Regions from separate parts of the Stenotrophomonas sp. C-A genome, predicted to be linked through region 2. Evidence: riboswitches for the same ligand, from Rfam matches in the RefSeq annotation. Region 2 holds a riboswitch; the other holds the start of a gene.
What was found. Region 2 has a riboswitch for cobalamin ahead of ACW5IY_RS01040 (epoxyqueuosine reductase QueH). Riboswitches for the same ligand answer to the same signal wherever they lie in the genome.
Positions count from the first base shown of each region.

Region 1: linked by a shared signal. The riboswitch ahead of btuB (TonB-dependent vitamin B12 receptor) and the one ahead of ACW5IY_RS01040 (epoxyqueuosine reductase QueH) in region 2 are both predicted to bind cobalamin.

Region 1 covers NZ_CM132916.1:499,713-508,165, reverse strand. Annotated here, with positions in the region: gene ACW5IY_RS02355 (histidine phosphatase family protein) at 1-413, opposite strand, end outside; gene ACW5IY_RS02350 (acyltransferase family protein) at 541-1,668, opposite strand; cobalamin riboswitch at 1,730-1,953, shown strand; gene btuB (TonB-dependent vitamin B12 receptor) at 2,069-3,913, shown strand; gene gph (phosphoglycolate phosphatase) at 3,972-4,640, opposite strand; gene ACW5IY_RS02335 (class I SAM-dependent methyltransferase) at 4,705-5,496, opposite strand; gene ACW5IY_RS02330 (LysR family transcriptional regulator) at 5,493-6,422, opposite strand; gene ACW5IY_RS02325 (NAD(P)-dependent oxidoreductase) at 6,531-7,169, shown strand; gene ACW5IY_RS02320 (MBL fold metallo-hydrolase) at 7,235-8,146, shown strand.
Region 2 covers NZ_CM132916.1:229,096-237,548, reverse strand. Annotated here, with positions in the region: gene ACW5IY_RS01060 (CoA-acylating methylmalonate-semialdehyde dehydrogenase) at 1-514, opposite strand, end outside; gene ACW5IY_RS01055 (helix-turn-helix domain-containing protein) at 629-1,996, shown strand; gene ACW5IY_RS01050 (DUF1028 domain-containing protein) at 2,272-3,225, shown strand; gene ACW5IY_RS01045 (patatin-like phospholipase family protein) at 3,299-5,146, opposite strand; cobalamin riboswitch at 5,301-5,514, shown strand; gene ACW5IY_RS01040 (epoxyqueuosine reductase QueH) at 5,676-6,362, shown strand; gene pncA (bifunctional nicotinamidase/pyrazinamidase) at 6,419-7,045, shown strand; gene ACW5IY_RS01030 (NYN domain-containing protein) at 7,240-7,953, shown strand; gene purU (formyltetrahydrofolate deformylase) at 7,950-8,453, opposite strand, start outside.

The DNA.
Region 1 (8,453 bases), 270 kb from region 2:
ACCAGCGTCGGCACCGGATCCTCATCATCGAGCAGGCGATCCAGCGCGCGCGCAATGCGCCGCTCGAAGTGGCCCCAGCTTTCACCGTTCGGCGGCGGGAACGCGTGCGGGTCGGCATGGAAGGCGGCCAGTGCGTCCTCCGGCAGGTCGAACAGCGACTGCCCGTCCCAATCGCCGAAGTCCAGCTCTTCCCATTCCTCGTCCGCTTCCACGTCCAGCCCACGCGGGGTGGCCAGGGCCATCGCCGTGTGCAGCGAGCGCAGCCGTGGCGAACTGATCACCCGCTCCCAGGGCTGCGCGGCGTAGGCGTCGACCAGTTCCTGCGGCAGGCGGGCCAGCTGCGGTGGGTCGCTGCGTCCATCGAGGAACTCATCGCGACCGTTGCCGGCATGGCGGACCAGGTCGAGGATCATGGCACCGCAACCGCGTGCAGCACGCTGGTCAGTGACGGGTACGCGCACGGCGCAGGAGAGATCGGCGATTGAAGCAACATCATGAACACCACTTCCGGACAGCGTCCCCATAGCGGGGCGCGTCATTCTAGCGTGGGCCGCCCTCAGCCTGCCCAGTACGGAGTCCTGCGCGTGAAGCAGACAGCGACGCCATCATGCGTTTACCCAGTCGAATCATGGGTGCTTCAATGCAACGATGTCCCAGCGCAGCCAGCGGGAGTGCGACCGCCAGCACCAGTGCGGCGCACAACAGATAGCCGGATGTCCCGTCACCAACATACGCAAGCAACCGGCGCAGCACCGGTCCCAGCACAGCGATGACAATGGGATGACCCAGGTAGAGCGAGTAACTCACCGTACCCAGCCAAGCCGTCGCCCGGTTGACGAGCAGACGCGGCGGGCATTGCGAGCAACCCAACAGCACTGCCAGATAGCCCAGGCCGGCCAGCTGCCATTGTCCTGCCCCGCTCCAGCCACCTGCGATTCCCGCCACGACCAGCAACAGCAACAGGGCACCGGCCAGGTTGAGTGCCATCCCCCACCAGCGCGCCCGCGCCGGAGGCACTTGTGAGAGCGCGTTGTAGGCGTGGAACGCCACCAGCCCCATCGCAAACACGGGCGCGTGCGTCAGCCAGCCATAGCCGCCCAGTGAAGCTTCCGCGCGTGCACCCAGCGCGCCGGTTCCGGCCAACGCCGCCAGCCCCAGCAGCGACAAGAGGAGCATCCAGGCCCGGCGTCCGTCATTCACCAGCAGGTACAGCGCAGGGAAAATGGCGTAGAACAGCATTTCCACGCCAACCGCCCAGCTGGCCCAGACAATGCCCTGCTCCCAGCCGGGGAACAGGTTGAAGGTGAACGTGGCATTGGCAGCGATCTCGGCCCAGGGATGGCCGGCATGGCTGCCTCGGCCATCGCGGAAGATCGAGAACGCCAGCAGCGCGTAGAACAGCGGCGCAATCCGCAGGAAGCGGTGCAGGTAGAAACTCAGCAAGGGCCGCCCGCTGGCCCTGTGGCGAGGCTGGGTGTAGCACAGGGAGAACGCGCTGATCACGAAGAACAGGGCGACGCCGGTGGCTCCCAGCTGCAGTACCGGCAACAACCCGGCCGCAACGGGCAACGCCGGCGCTGGCATCGACTGGACGTGAAACAGCACGACATAGACGGCGGCCAAGCCTCGAAGCGAATCGAGGAACTGCAAGCGATCCTTTGCAACCATGTTCCCGCTTCCCAACCGCAGTGCGTGCGACGGCCTTCACTCTACCAGCTGGCGATGCCGTAGACTGCGCCCACTTCCAGGTGACCTGCGGCCGTGGCCGGCAGGTTGAAACGGGAAGCCGGTGACGCGTGATTCCACGCCAGGCCGGCGCTGCCCCCGCAACGGTAAGCACGTCAGTTCCAGGCAACACCGCCACTGTGCCGCGCGCATGGGAAGGCGCCTGGACGGGTGGCCCCAGGCCACCCGGCGGCAAGCCCGGAGACCGGCCCGGAAGCCTCAGGTCGCGATGCGGTGGGCATGGCGCTGGATGACCGCAGCGTGCGCTGCGGCGTCGGCGCATGCCTGCCTTCGCGGCTCCTCCCCTTCGCCACGCGGGCGTGCGTGGCACCTGGAGTCCCCCATGAAGCTGCAGTCCCGAATGCTGTCCCTGGCCGTGCTGGCCGCCCTGCCCGCGCTGGCCCAGGCCGCCGATGACACCACTGCGCTCGACCAGATCCTGGTCACCGCCACCCGCACCCCGATCGCGCTGCAGGACAGCATCGCGCCGGCGCAGGTGATCGACCGCGCGCAGATTGAATCCAGCCAGGCCACCTCGCTGCAGGAGCTGCTGCGCGGCCGCGCCGGCATCAACCTGACCAATGCCGGCGGTCTCGGCAAGCAGAGCTCGCTGTTCCTGCGCGGCACCAACTCGGGCCACACCGTGGTGCTGGTCGACGGCGTGCGCATCAACAGCGCCGACCTCGGCCTGGCCATGTACCAGGACCTGCCGCTGGCGCAGATCGAGCGCGTGGAGATCGTGCGCGGCCCGCAGTCGAGCCTGTACGGCGCCGACGCCATCGGTGGCGTGATCCAGATTTTCACCCGCCGCAACCAGGGCAACTTCGCTCCACACTTCCAGCTCGGTGGTGGCAGCAACGGCCTGCGTGAAGCCAGCGGCGGCATCGGCGGCGGCACCGAGCGCGGCTGGTTCGGTGCCGACATCGCCTACCAGCATTCCGACGGCATCGATGCCTGCCGCGGTTCTTCCTCGGTGTTCACTGCCGGCTGCTTTGCCGACGAACATGACCGCGACGGCTACCGCAACCTGTCCAAGAGCCTGCGCGGCGGTTACAGCTTCAACGACCAGTGGAACGTGGAAGGCAGCGCGCTGCGCGCCGATGGCAAGAACCACTATGACGGCTACTACAACTACTCCGAGACCCGCCAGCAGGTGCTGGCCGGCAAGGTGCGCTACACCCCATCCGAACGCCTGGCATTCACCGCCAACGTCGGCCGCAGCGACAATGAATCCGACAACTTCGGCGCACCGGGGGTGTTTGGCAGCGCGCAGACCCATCGTGACAGCGCCTCGCTGCAGGGTGACTTCGGTGTGGCCGAGGGCCAGCTGCTGAGTGCCGGCGTGGACTGGAGCGAAGACAATCTGGACGGCAGCAGCGCCGGGTATCTCGTCGACAGCCGCCGCAACACCGGCGTGTTCGTGCAGTACCAGGGCCGCTTCGGCCGCCACCAGCTGCAGGCCAGCGCCCGCAACGACGACAACCAGCAGTTCGGCAACCACGCCACCGGCAGCGTTGGCTGGGCGATGGAACTGGGCCACGGCCTGCGCGTCAACGCCAGCTACGGCACCGCGTTCAAGGCACCGACCTTCAGCGATCTGTATGACCTGTGGAGCGGCATGCCGACCTTGAACCCGGAGAAGTCCAAGAGCGCCAACCTGGGGGTTTCGCAGCAGGGTCAGGGCTGGCATTGGGGCCTGGATGTGTACGAAACCCGCATCGATGACCTGATCACCTACGATGCGTCCACGATGAAAATGCAGCAGGTGGAGAAGGCGCGCATCCGTGGTGCCGAGCTGACCGGTGGCGTGCTGCTGGCCGGCTTCGACATCAACGCGCAGCTGAGCTACACCAACCCGCGCAACCGCACCCACGGCAGCAGCCAGTTCGACAACTGGCTGCCGCGCCGTGCACAGCAGACCGCGCGCCTGGACATCGACCGCCGCTTCGGCGATTTCCGCGCCGGCCTGACCGTACAGGGCGCGGGCAAGCGCTTTGACAACGCCAGCAACTCGGTGAAGGTTGGCGGCTACGGCGCGCTGGACCTGCGCGCCGAGTACGCGCTGACACCGGAGTGGTCGCTGCTGGCGCGTGCCGCCAACGTGTTCGACCGCAGGTATGAGACGGTGGCGTGGTTCAACCAGCCGGGCCGCGAGTACCAGTTGAGCGTGCGTTACCAGCCGAAGTGAAAGAAGTTGCCGGGCATTGCCCGGCACTTTTCCATCGACGCATGGCGTCGATCTACCGCTACACCGGAATGCCGGCGGCCAACCCCGGCAATTCACGCAGATCGTCGATCACCGCCACCGCATGCGCGGTGGCCAGGTCCAGGCCGCGCGGGTAGCCGTAACGCACCAGCGCGATCGGCATGCCTGCCTCTTCGGCGGCGCGGTAGTCGGTCAACGAATCACCCACCATCAGGCAGGCGTCCACCGGCAGCCCGAAGTGCGCAGCGATGTGCCGCAGCGGTTCGCCACTGGGCTTGCGCTGCGGCAGCGAATCGCCGCCCAGTATCAGCGCGAACGCATCACCGATGCCCAGGTGCTGCAGCAGCGGTGGCACCAGCGCTTCGGGCTTGTTGGTGCAGATTGCCAGCGGCACGTTGCGTGCACGCAGTTGCGCCAGCGCTTCACCCACGCCATCGAACAGGCGCGGGCTGCGCAGCAGGCATTCGCGGTAGTGCACCATGAATACCGGCATCACTTCGGCCAGGTCGACTTCGCGGCCGGTGGCATGCACGGCCTGTTCGACCAGGCGGCGCACACCGTCGCCGATCCAGCCCAGCACCGTGGCTTCCGGTACGCGTGCCACGCCGATGTCCTCCAGCGTGCGGTTCAGCGCTTCGGCGATATCAGCTGCGCTGTCGACCAGCGTGCCATCAAGGTCGAACACGACCAGCGGATAGGGATACGACAAGGGACGGCACCTGCATGACGTGGGGCCGTCCATTGTACGCCGCTGGTTTTTGCACCGATCCGCCTCAGCCGATCCGGCGCGCGCGGGTAGCCAGGAACGTGGGCAGGTAACGGTCGATCAGGAAACGCGGCTGCGGCTGCCAGTCCTCCATGAAGCGATCGATGATGAAGCCGGCATCCAGCTGGCCACCGATCAGTTCGGTCAGGCTGTGGCCGAAGGTCAGCGCATCGCCCCGCGCCAGTTTCGCCTCGCGCTCGGCCGGTGGCAGGTCTTCCAGATCCGAATAGGGAATGGCGTACTGCGGCCGGATCAGGCCCTGGGCATCCAGCTGCGGATCGCGCGCACCGACGAACAGCACCGGGTTGTAGAAGCTGGCCATCAGCATGCCGTCGCGCGCCAGCACGCGGCGGCATTCGGTCCACACCGGCCGGACGTCGGGCACGTACAGGTTGGAGATCGGGTGGAAGACCACATCGAAGCTGTCGTTGGCGAAGGCGTGCAGATCGCGCATGTCGCCCTGCACCGTACGCAGTTGCAGTCCATCACGTGCCGCGACCCTGCGGTCCTGCTCGAGCTGGCCATCGGACAGATCGAACACGGTCACCTCCGCGCCGGCCGCCGCCAGCACCGGTGCCTGCTGGCCACCGCCCGAGGCCAGGCACAGGATGCGGCGGCCGCGCACATCACCGAGCCAGTCCAGCGGCAGCGCGCGCGGGGTCAGGTGCACCTGCCAGCGGCCATCGCGCGCGGCGGCAATCGTTGAGCTTTCCACCGGGCGCGACCATTCGCGCACTTCGCTGGCCTGGCGGTCCCAGGCAGCACGGTTGTGGTCGATCAAGGCCTGTCCATGGTTCATGTGTTCTCCTTGCCCGGTGGGCGCCAATCCAGATCCTGGAAGGCCGGGCTGGCGAAACACTCGGCCAGGAAGTCCAGGAATCGCCGCATGATAGCGGGCTGCTGGCGCCGTGATGCGTACACGGCATGAATGCCGAGTTCGTCCAGACTGAACTCGGGCAACAACTCGATCAGCTCGCCACTACGCAGCAGCGGCGCCACCTGGTAGGTCGGCAGCATGGCGATGCCGGCACCGGCACGCACTGCTTCCAGCAACAGCGAGGCTTCGTTGGCGCTGATGTTGCCGCCCACCGCCACCGACAGCGAACGGCCATCGCGGTGCAGCTGCCACAGGCTCTTGCCCACGTAGTGATGGGTCAGGCAGTTGTGCGCGGCCAGGTGTTCCGGTGTAGTCGGCGTACCGCGCGCCTGCAGGTAGGACGGCGTCGCGCACAGCACCGAGCGGCAGGTGGCCAGCCGCCGTGCAATCAGGCTGGGATCGATCTGGCGCGCGATGCGCACCGCAAGGTCCACCCGCTCTTCCACCAGGTTCACCGTGCGATCGACCAGCAGCAGCTCGATGCGTGCCGCCGGATGGCGCGCAACGAAGCCGGCCACCGCCCGTGCAAGGTGGCTCTGCCCGAACGACACGCTGGCGGTCACCCGCAGCGTTCCGTGCGGCTCGGGATCATCACTGGCCAGCTCGCCCTGCAGTTCTTCGCCGATCGCCAGCATCTGCCGGAAGCGCGCCAGCGCCGCCTCGCCGGGGCCGGTCAGGCTGATCCGGCGCGTGGTCCGGTGCAGCAGGCGCGCACCCAGCCACCCTTCAACCTCGGCCAGGTAGCGGGTGACCATCGCCCGCGACATGTCCAGCACCTCGGCGGCGGCGGTGAGGCTGCCGCGCTCGGCCACCTCGACAAACACGGTCATGGCGGTCAATCGGTCCATATGCTCGATTCATGCAACAAACAAGCGCGTTATACGCTGTTTTTCGATCAACTGCAGCAGCCTAGAGTGGCCGCATTCCCACCCCACACCGCCCCACGGAGTCCTGCCATGAAAATCGCCCTCGTTGGTTCCACCGGCAACATCGGCCGCCAGATCGCCCGCCACGCGCTGGCCAACGGCCACGAACTCACCGTCATCGTGCGCAGCGCGCAGGACCTTCCGGCAGAACTGGCCGGCGCCCACCCGGTGATCGCTTCGCTGGATGACCAGGACGCGCTGGTTGCCGCCATCGCCGGCCACGATGTGCTGGCCAGTGCCTACGGCCCGCGCCCGGGCGATGACATCGGCCGCGTCGGCGAGGTCGCCGCGCTGCTGGCTGCCGCCGCACGCAAGGCCGGCGTGCCGCGCCTGGTGGTGGTCGGTGGCGCTGGCAGCCTGGAAGTGGCACCCGGCGTGCAGCTGGTCGACACGCCGAACTTCCCGGAGGCCTACAAGCCGTACGCGCTGGCCCATCGTGAAGCCTTCAATCGCCTGCAGGCGGTGGACGACCTGGACTGGACGTTCTTCTCGCCGGCCGCCGAAATCGGCCCGGGCGAAGAGCGCGGCCAGTACCGCGTGCAGCCCAAGGCCTTCCTCGCCGACGCCAGCGGCCACAGCCGCATCAGCTACGCCGACTACGGCGCGGCGTTCGTCGCCGAGCTGGAAGCGCACCAGTATCCGAAGCAGATCATCACCGCGGCGTACTGATCGACGCGCGAGCCCTGTAGAGCCAAGCCCACGCTCGGCTCCCCATCCGACACAAGGAATTCCCCATGCGCACCGCTGCCCTGCTGCTTCCCCTCGCGTTGGCCGCCGGCTTCACCAGTGCGCCGCTGATGGCCGCTTCGGCCACCCCGGCGCCGGCCACGGCAACGAAATCCCAGCTGCGCCTGCAGACCTTCCATCCCGGCCCGCAGGCGATGTTCTCAGTGTCCTCGGTGCTGATCGAAGGCCGCCACGATGCGATCCTGGTCGATGCCCAGTTCGGCGCCAGCGATGCACGCAGGCTGGTCGAGCTGATCCGCGCCAGCGGCAAGCAGCTGACCACCATCTACATCAGCCACGGCGATCCGGATTACTACTTCGGCCTGGCCACCCTGCAGGACGCGTTCCCGCAGGCGCGCATCGTCGCCACCGCGCAGACCGTCGCCCACATCCAGCAGACCCAGGCCGGCAAGCTGGCCTACTGGGGACCGAAGATGGGCGCCGACGTGCCGGCACGCATCGTGGTGCCGCAGGTGCTGGACGGCGACGCCCTGCAGCTGGAAGGCCAGCGCCTGCCGCTGATCGGTCTGGATGGCCCGACCCCGGACCGCACGGTGCTGTGGGTGCCGTCGCTGCGCGCGATCGTCGGCGGCATTCCGGTGGTGGCCGGCGAACACGTGTGGATGGCCGACACGCAGACATCTAAGTCCCATGCCGACTGGCTGCAGACCCTGCAGCGGTTGCAGGCGCTGAAGCCGAAGGTGGTGGTGCCGGGGCATTACGCACCGGGTGCGGCGCTGGATGCCAGCGCACTGCGCTTCACCGCAGACTACATCCGTGCGTTCGATGTTGAGGCGGCCAAGGCCAAGGACAGTGCGGCGCTGGTGAAGGCGATGCAGGTGCGCTACCCGAAGCTGGCAGGCGTGGCGTCGCTGGAGTTGAGTGCGAAGGTGGCCAAGGGCGAGATGCAGTGGCCATGAGGTAGGGAGCTTTCTTTTGCAGGGCTGCGCCCTGCACCCGCAGAGGCAACAGCAACAGCTGGCTATCCGTGGGATGGCGAGGTGGGTCCGGTTGCGGGGGGCGCTGCAAGTACGTCCATGTAAGCTCGGTCGCCGCATCCATGCGGCTCACGCCCCCGCAACCGGACCCACCCCGCCTTCGACAGTTTCCCGCTATCCGTCGGAACCTGCTGCTGATGGTGGGTGCCGACCGTTGGTCGGCACAGGGTCGGATCCCGTTGCTGCGCAACGGGCTCTGACCCCACTGTTTGATGAATAGGTATCTGTG
Region 2 (8,453 bases):
TGCCGGTGGCGATCGCCATCGGGAACATCCACAGCGGAATCATCGCCGGGAAGTTGAACGGGGTGATGCCGGCGCACACGCCCAGCGGCTGCATGATCGTGTAGGTGTCCACGCCATTGGCCACGTTGTTGGCCAGTTCGCCCAGCTGCAGGTTGCCGATGGCGGCGGCGTGCTCGACCACTTCCAGGCCGCGGAACACATCGCCTTCGGCGTCCGGCAGGGTCTTGCCCTGCTCGGCGGTGAGGATGTGGGCCAGCTCGCTCATGTGCTCGCGGATCAGCTGCTGGTACTTCAGGAAGATGCGCGCGCGGGTGCCGATCGGGGTCTTGCGCCAGGTCTTGAAGGCTTCCTTGGCGGCGGCGACGGCGGCGTCCACTTCGCCGGTGGTGGCGAACGGCACCTTGGCCAGCACGTCCTGGGTGGCCGGATTGATCACGTCCTGCCAGTGGGAGGTGGCCGATTCGATGAACTGGCCATCGATCAACATGCGGATACGGGGCGCTGCAACAGTCATGACGACAATCCCACGGGCTCGAAAGATGCTTGGCATTATTCACAGCACTCACCTCGATTTCCGGGCTGAATCCGCTTAATCTGGCCAACACGCCAGACGATTCATGTTAATTCTGTGAATTATTCAGCCACCCAGCGACAACTTGGCCTGCGCCTGCTGCGGCTGCGCGAGCAGCGCGGCTACAGCCAAGCCGACCTGGCACGTGCGCTGGGGCTGTCGGCCAGCTACCTGAACCAGATCGAGCGTAACAAGCGCCCGTTGACGCCGGCGGTGCAGAAGAAGCTGGGTGAGGTGTTGGGCGACGTTTCGTCGCTGTTCGACGAAGATGAGCCCGCCGCACTGCAGGAGGCACTGGGCGAGACCCTGCGCGATCTGGGCCTGGCGGAGGTGAGCGCCACCGAACTGCGCGCGCTGGCCGGCAACCTGCCGCAGGTCAGCCGTGCGCTGCTGGACCTGCACCGCCGCCACCTGGCCCTGCGCGAACATGCCGCCGCCCTGGAATTCCAGCTGGGCGAGCCGGGTGCCGGCAGCACCCTGCCCGCCGGTGACCAGGTGCGCGAGTTCTTCAACCGCATGCACAACCACATCCCCGAGCTGGACGAACTGGCCGAACGCCTGTTCGCCGAGTGGGGGCTGTCGCCGGGGCATGTGGCGCCGCGCCTGCGCCAGCTGCTGGCTGACCGCCATGGCGTGCTGGTGGAAGTGGCCGCCCTGCAGGCCGGGCGCGAGAAGCGCCAGTACGACGCCGGCACGCGCCGGTTGTGGCTGCCGGACTACCTGGAGCCGGGCCAGCAGGCGTTCCAGATGGCCGCCGAACTGGCCCTGCACGGCTACCTGCCGCAGATCGATGCGGTGGTGGCGCGTGCCGGTTTCAGCGATGAGGCGCGCATCGCGCAGGCGCGGATCGGCCTGTCGAACTACTTCGCTGGCGCCTTGGTGATGCCGTACATGCGCTTCCTGCGCGCCGCCGAAGTCAGCAGCTACGACATCGAGCTGCTGGCGCACCAGTTCGGCGTCGGCTTCGAAGCGGTCTGCCACCGGCTGAGCACGCTGGCACGGCGCAGTGCGCCCGGGCTGCCGTTCTTCTTCATCCGCGTGGACCGCGCCGGCAATGTGTCCAAGCGCCATTCGGCCACCGATTTCCACTTCTCGCAGGTAGGCGGTTCCTGCCCGCTGTGGATCGTGTACGAGGCGTTCAACCAGCCCGGACGCATCCTCACCCAGACTGCGCGCATGCCCGATGGCCGCCGCCATTTCTGGCTGGCACGGCAGGTCAGCAGCGGGCCGGTCGGGCATGGCCAGCCGCGCAAGACCTTCGCGGTGGCGCTGGGCTGCGACCTGCAGCATGCCGAGCGGCTGGTGTATTCGCTGGGGTTGGACGTGCAGAGCCCGGGCAACTCGGTGTCGATTGGCCCGGGTTGCCGGGTGTGCCCGCGCGAGGACTGCATGCAGCGCGCGTTCGCGCAGTTGCCGGGGCGATAGGGTTGGTTCGGCAGGGCTGCGCCCTGCACCTGCAGAGGCCGAAGCAACGGCAACGGCAAAAGCTGGCATTCCGTGGGATGCCGGGGTGGCATTGCCTGCTCTTGGTGGGTGTCGACCTTGGTCGACACGCTTGATCCACGCCATGCGTGGATGTTCTTCGATGAAGGTTCGAAATATTCGACTTCGATGGGGTTCCATCCACGCATGGCGTGGATCTACTAAACCTTTCGTGCGTAGGCTGCATCCCATTGCAATGCCTTCCCAGGAGACACCCGATGTCCTTGTTGCGCTCTTGCCTGGCCCTGCTGCTTGCTGCCGCCGCTGCGCCGGCGTGGGCGACGTTCTCCATTGCGGCCTGCAATGAGGCCGGCGACTGCGGGGTGGCGGTGGCCACGCATAACCTGGCAGTCGGCGGCGTGGGGGTGCCGTGGGCGCAGGCGAAGGTGGGTGCGGTGGCCAGCCAGTTCGAGACCAACCCGACCTATGGCTCCAAAGGCCTTGAACTGCTGGCCAAAGGACGCACGCCTGCGCAGGTGCTGAAGCAGTTGCTGGATGAGGATGGCGACTTCGATGGCACCACCCTCGCCGAGCGCCAGGTGGGGCTGGTCAGCGCGCGCGGTGGCAATGCGCAGTACACCGGCTCCACCGCGCAGCAGGCCAGCTGGGCCGGCGCGCACGGCGACGGCATGCTGAGTGTGCAGGGCAATGGCCTGGCCGGGCCGGAGGTGCTGGCGGCGATGCAGCGCATCTTCGCCGCCTCACGTGGGCCGCTGGCCGCGCGCCTGCTGGCGGCGCTGGAAGCAGGTCAGGCCGCAGGTGGTCAACGCAGTGGGCAATGGTCGGCGGCGCTGCTGGTGCGCACGCCAGGGGGCGACTGGCAGGACACCGACCTGCGCGTGGACGCTGACCCGCACGCGGTGGCGAAGCTGCGCGAGCTGTACGACATGCGCTTGTCCAACGAGGCGATCATCCGCGCCGAGCAGCGCTGGGAGAAAGGCGATGTGGCAGGGGCGCGTGCAGCACTGGCGACCTCGTTGTCACTGGCCCACGGCTGGGACCGCACCTGGGCGCGCGCCGCGCGCTTGGCGATGCGGCAGGGCGATACGGCGCTGGCCCGCGAGTACCTGGCCGGCCTGCGTGCGCTCAATCCGGGCTGGGTGAAGCAGGAGCTGGCGTTGCCGCTGTATGCGCCATTGCGGGGTGATGCGGTGGTGGAGGCGTGGCGATGAGGCACCGCAGGGGTGAGATCGTGCCGACCAAGGTCGGCACCCACCAGGACAGTTCAATCGGCTGCGGCGGAAATCAGTAGATCGGCGTCACCTTCATCTGCGGCAGCGGGCGCGGTGCGCCGTCGGTAAGGTCGGGGCCCAGGTCCTCCCAGGTGCGCCCCTGCTCGACCATCAAGCCCCACAACTGCTGCGAGGCCAGCCGCTTGTCTTCCGATCCCAGCTTGTACGAGGGCGGTGCCGGTTCACCGTGGGCGACCATCGAATAGGCCGCACGGTAGGCCAGCACCTGCTGCGCCGGGTCGTCGGTGCGTGCCACTTCCAGCGTGTAGCGCTGGTAGGCCGAGGCCAGGTTGCGCCAGCGGATCCAGTAGTGGTTCTCGAACGAGAATGAGCAGAAGCGCGCGCCCGCCAGGCTGCCCTTGTCGGCGATGCGGGTCAGCACCTCCTGCGGCATGTCCAGGTTCATGCCGCCTTCGTCGCCCTGCAGGCTGACGTGCACGATGCGGTCGCGGTAACCCGGCGCGCGCGCCTGCAGCAGATCGCGCCAGTTCTGCATGGTCGCCACCACCGCGAACAGGAAACGCCCCAGTTCCGCGGCCGCCAACGGCGTGGCGATCGACTGATAGGTGCGCTGCCAGCCATGACGGTTTTCGGTGGGCAGGAACACCGCGTGTTCCAGCGACTGGCGGCCGCTGCTGCCGTGGCTCACCTCTTCAGCGTGCTGCGGGTAGACCAGGTTGATGGCGAAGGTCGGCCAGCGCGGCAAGGCGGCATCGAACAGATGGATCGGGAAGTTGCTGCTGATGCCGCCATCGGAGAACCAGCAGATGCGGAAGGCGGTGATCACCGGGCCACAGGTCTGCCCGGCACTGGTCAGCCCTTCCATGCTGTCGGCCACGTTGTGCTCCTGGTCGGCGGCAGGCGCGGTGGGTTCGCAGCGACGCTCGCGCCGCGAGGGCTCATGCAGCGGCACCGCGCTGATCAGCAGCGGGAAGCTCAGGCTCATGCGCGTGGCCACCAGCACCGGCAGCTTCGGGCCCTGCGGCAGGTGGTAGTACCGTCGCCCCTCCACCTCCAACGGCGGGCCAGCTTGATCCACCAGCCACTGCACCACGCTGGCCGGGAACAGCTGCTCGAACTCTTCGCGCAGGAACCAGAACTGCGCGCCACCCAGCGGCAGCGTACGCGGCTCGTTGTGCGACACACAGGTGGTGATCATCTGCAGGCTGATCGCATGCGGGCTGTCCGGCTCGCCGGCATAGCGCGGCGCATCGTGCAGATCGGCGAAGGTGAGCGGTGCATCCAGCGGTTTGCCGGACAACTGCTGCAGGCACTCGTGCAGCCACTCGGTCAACGCCGGCGTGCGTGCATCACGGCCGAGGCCGCTGCACAGGCCCAGCAGGTTGCGCCGTGCCACCCGTGCCACCCGCAGCGCGGCGCCGGCCACGCCGGCACCGTAAGCGCACAGCAGCGACGGCAGCAGCGTGGCGGCCACGCCGCTCCAGCCACCGCCCCACCAGCCCAGGCCGAGCAGCAGCGCCAGCGACACCAGCACTTCCAGCGGCGCGATCTCGAACACGGCAACGGCCAGGCACAGCAGCTTGTGCGGCAGGCGGGCATTGCCGGTCAGCACCACCAGCAGCCGATAGGCCGCACGCGCGCCCCGTGCCGGCTGGAACAGGCTGTAGATGAAGCCGCGCCGCGACAGCTGCGCCGACACCGCCGACAACCCGCCATAGCCGGCATCGCCAGGCAGGTGCTCGCCAGCCTGCTGGCGGCGATCACCGCAGGCCGCCGCGGCCGCCACAGCCGCAGCAATAGCGCCGGCCGAGGTGCCGCCGATGCTCTTGAAGCGATACTCGCGCGCCAGCGCCAGTACCGCATTGGGGTACACGATGCCGCTGGTGATGCCGCCTTTCATGACCAGATCGCAGTACTTCGCCGCCACGAGCCACCTCCCGTCTGTCGATGCACAGTATGGCAAGAGGGGCTCTCACAGCCTGAGAAACGAGCCACAGCCCTGCGCTTTGATTGGCCCTTGACCATTGGCCTCGACGCGTCCACCGTGGGCGCGCCGAAGGTATCCCTGCCGTGGCTGGATGGCGGCCGGGATTTAAACGGGAATCCGGTGAAGACGCCTCGCGCGCCCATTCCGGAGCTGCCCCGCAGCGGTGAATGGAAACGAATCCTGCCAACAGCACTGGGCTCGCGCCTGGGAAGCGGCAGGTAGTAGGTGGGCTGCGGCCCGTGTCCATCAGCCCGAATACCGGCCCCGGCCGGGGGACACGACCGTCCCCTGATTCGACCTGGAATCTCCGCGGGGAGGTTGCCGGGGCCGCCGTCGTCCTGCGCGTGCAGGCGATGCGGCCGCGCGCGTCCTGTTCACGGTATCCGGCCAGACCTGTTCACCCACGCGCTGATGCATGGGCCACCGCCGTTGCCGGCGGTCCATGCGGTACCTGACGATGACCGAGCTCCAACGCCCTACCCTGACCCTGCCCGACGACGGCAAGCGCCTGCTGCTGCATTCATGCTGCGCGCCATGCTCCGGCGAAGTGATGGAGGCGATCACCGCCTCCGGGATCGACTATGCGATCTTCTTCTACAACCCCAACATCCATCCGGTGAAGGAATACGAGCTGCGCAAGCAGGAGAACATCCGCTTCGCCGAGCAGCACGGCATCCCGTTCATCGATTGCGACTACGACACCGACAACTGGTTCAGCCGTGCGCGCGGCATGGAAAACGAGCCCGAACGCGGCATCCGCTGCACGATGTGCTTCGACATGCGTTTCGAGCGCACTGCGCTGTACGCGCACGAACACGGCTATGACACCATCAGTTCTTCGCTGGGCATCTCGCGCTGGAAGAACATGGCGCAGATCAACGACTGCGGCATCCGCGCCGCGTCGCGCTACGAGGGCCTGCAGTACTGGGACTACAACTGGCGCAAGGGCGGCGGTGCCAGCCGCATGATCGAGATCAGCAAGCGCGAGCAGTTCTACCAGCAGGAGTACTGCGGCTGCGTGTACTCGCTGCGCGATGCCAACCGCCATCGCCGCGAGAACGGCCGGGAACGGATCAAGATCGGCCTGCTGTACTACGGGCAGGACGCTGGGACGCCGCAGGGCGATTGACCTGTGCCGCCGGGGCGGCCACGCTGGTCGCCCCTTTACGTTGTAGTGGATCTGCCATGACCGCCCTGCCCGCCGACGTCGCCCTGCTGGTGATCGACCTGCAGCCGGACTTCATGCCCGGAGGTACGCTGGCCTGCGATCAGGGCGATGCGCTGGTGGCACCGATTGCCGATCTGCTGGCGCAGCGCCGCTACCGCACCGTGGTGGCGACACAGGACTGGCACCCGGCCGACCATGCCTCGTTCGCCAGCCAGCATCCTGGCCAACGCCCCTTCGAGAGCATCCTGCTGCACGCGCAGCCGCAGACCCTGTGGCCGGACCACTGCGTGCAGGGCAGCGCCGGTGCCGCCCTGCACCCGGATGTGGACTGGACCGTGGCCGACCTGATCCTGCGCAAGGGCACGCGCCAACAGGTGGATTCGTACAGCGCCTTCCGCGAGAACCATGGTCCCGATGGCGAGCGCCCGGCCACCGGCCTGGCCGGCTGGCTGCACGAGCGCCGCATCCGCGAAGTGCACGTGTGCGGCCTGGCACGCGACTACTGCGTGCTGTGGAGCGCGCAGGACGCGGTGAAGTCCGGCTTCAAGGTGAAGTTCCTGTGGGACCTGACCAAGCCGGTGACCGAGGCCAACGATACGATGGTGCGCGAGGCGCTGGGCAAAGCGGGGATTGCGATCATCTGACGGGCGACTGCTGCTCAATGGACGCGTCGTCGCTGGGTGCGGGATACCGATGCTGAGAATGTCGCCTCTGCCGCTTGCAGGCCGCAGCCTGCGGCAACACAATGAACTCATCCAGCCCTCCAAGTACGCCCCCCTACAGATCGCGGGACGGCCGAACCGAGGGCTTTTTACTGGATGGAATCGAGGGCAAAGGCATGCCAACGGCGATCCTCATCGATGGCGGTTACTTCGTTAAGCGATTCCGCCGGATTGAACCTCACAACGCCGGCAACGCTGAACGTGCCGCAGAAGTGGCGCATCGATGGGCACTCGCACACCTGACCTCGTCGGGGTGTAAGCGGAGGGATCTCTACCGGATCTTCTTCTACGACTGCCCGCCGCTTCGAAAGCGGATGCACAACCCGATCTCGGGCGCCTGCATCGACTATGCACGCTCACCCGAGGCACTCTTCAGAATCGATTTGCACGAGGCCCTGAAACAAAAACGCAAAGTGGCATTGCGCGTGGGCCATCTCGCAGATTCCAATTCATGGACAACTGATTCCCGAACGCTCGATGCACTTCTGAAGGGCAAGCGCGCGTTCTCCACACTCCTGCCCGGGGATCTGCACCCGGAGGTCAGACAGAAAGGCGTCGATATGCGCATCGGCCTGGACATCTCCTCACTTTCCCTCAAACGGCAAGTTCGTCAGATTGTTCTGGTAGCCGGTGACGCCGACTTCATCCCCGGTGCCAAACTCGCGCGACGCGAAGGCGTGGACTTCGTTCTGGACCCGATGTGGTCGCCGATCCCTCAGGGTCTTCTGGAGCATATCGACGGTGGCCGCTCCACCTGCCCCAGGCCCGCGAACAGGGTCGAGGGAAAGACGGTGACAGGGCGCGCGACAGTAGATTCAACCCGATCCTAGCGGAACACCACCGTGCGGTGCCCGTTGAGCAGGATGCGGTGCTCCACATGGCGGCGCACGGCGCGTGACAGCACCAGCGATTCGGTATCGCTGCCCAGCCGCACCAGCTCGCGCGGCGCCATCGCGTGGTCCACGCGGGCCACGTCCTGTTCGATGATCGGGCCTTCGTCCAGGTCCTCGGTGACGTAGTGCGCGGTGGCGCCAATGATCTTGACTCCGCGCGCGTGTGCCTGGTGATACGGCTGCGCACCCTTGAAGCTGGGCAGGAAGCTGTGGTGGATGTTGATCGCGCGTCCGGCCAGCGCGCGGCACAGCGTGGGTGACAGGATCTGCATGTAGCGCGCCAGCACCACCAGGTCGATGCGTTCGCGCTCGACCAGGTCGATGATCTGCTGTTCCTGCACCGCGCGCGTTTGGGCGGTCACCGGGAGGTGGTGGAACGGCACCTGGTAGGACGCGGCCAGCGGCGCGAAGTCGGCGTGGTTGGAGGCCACCGCGGC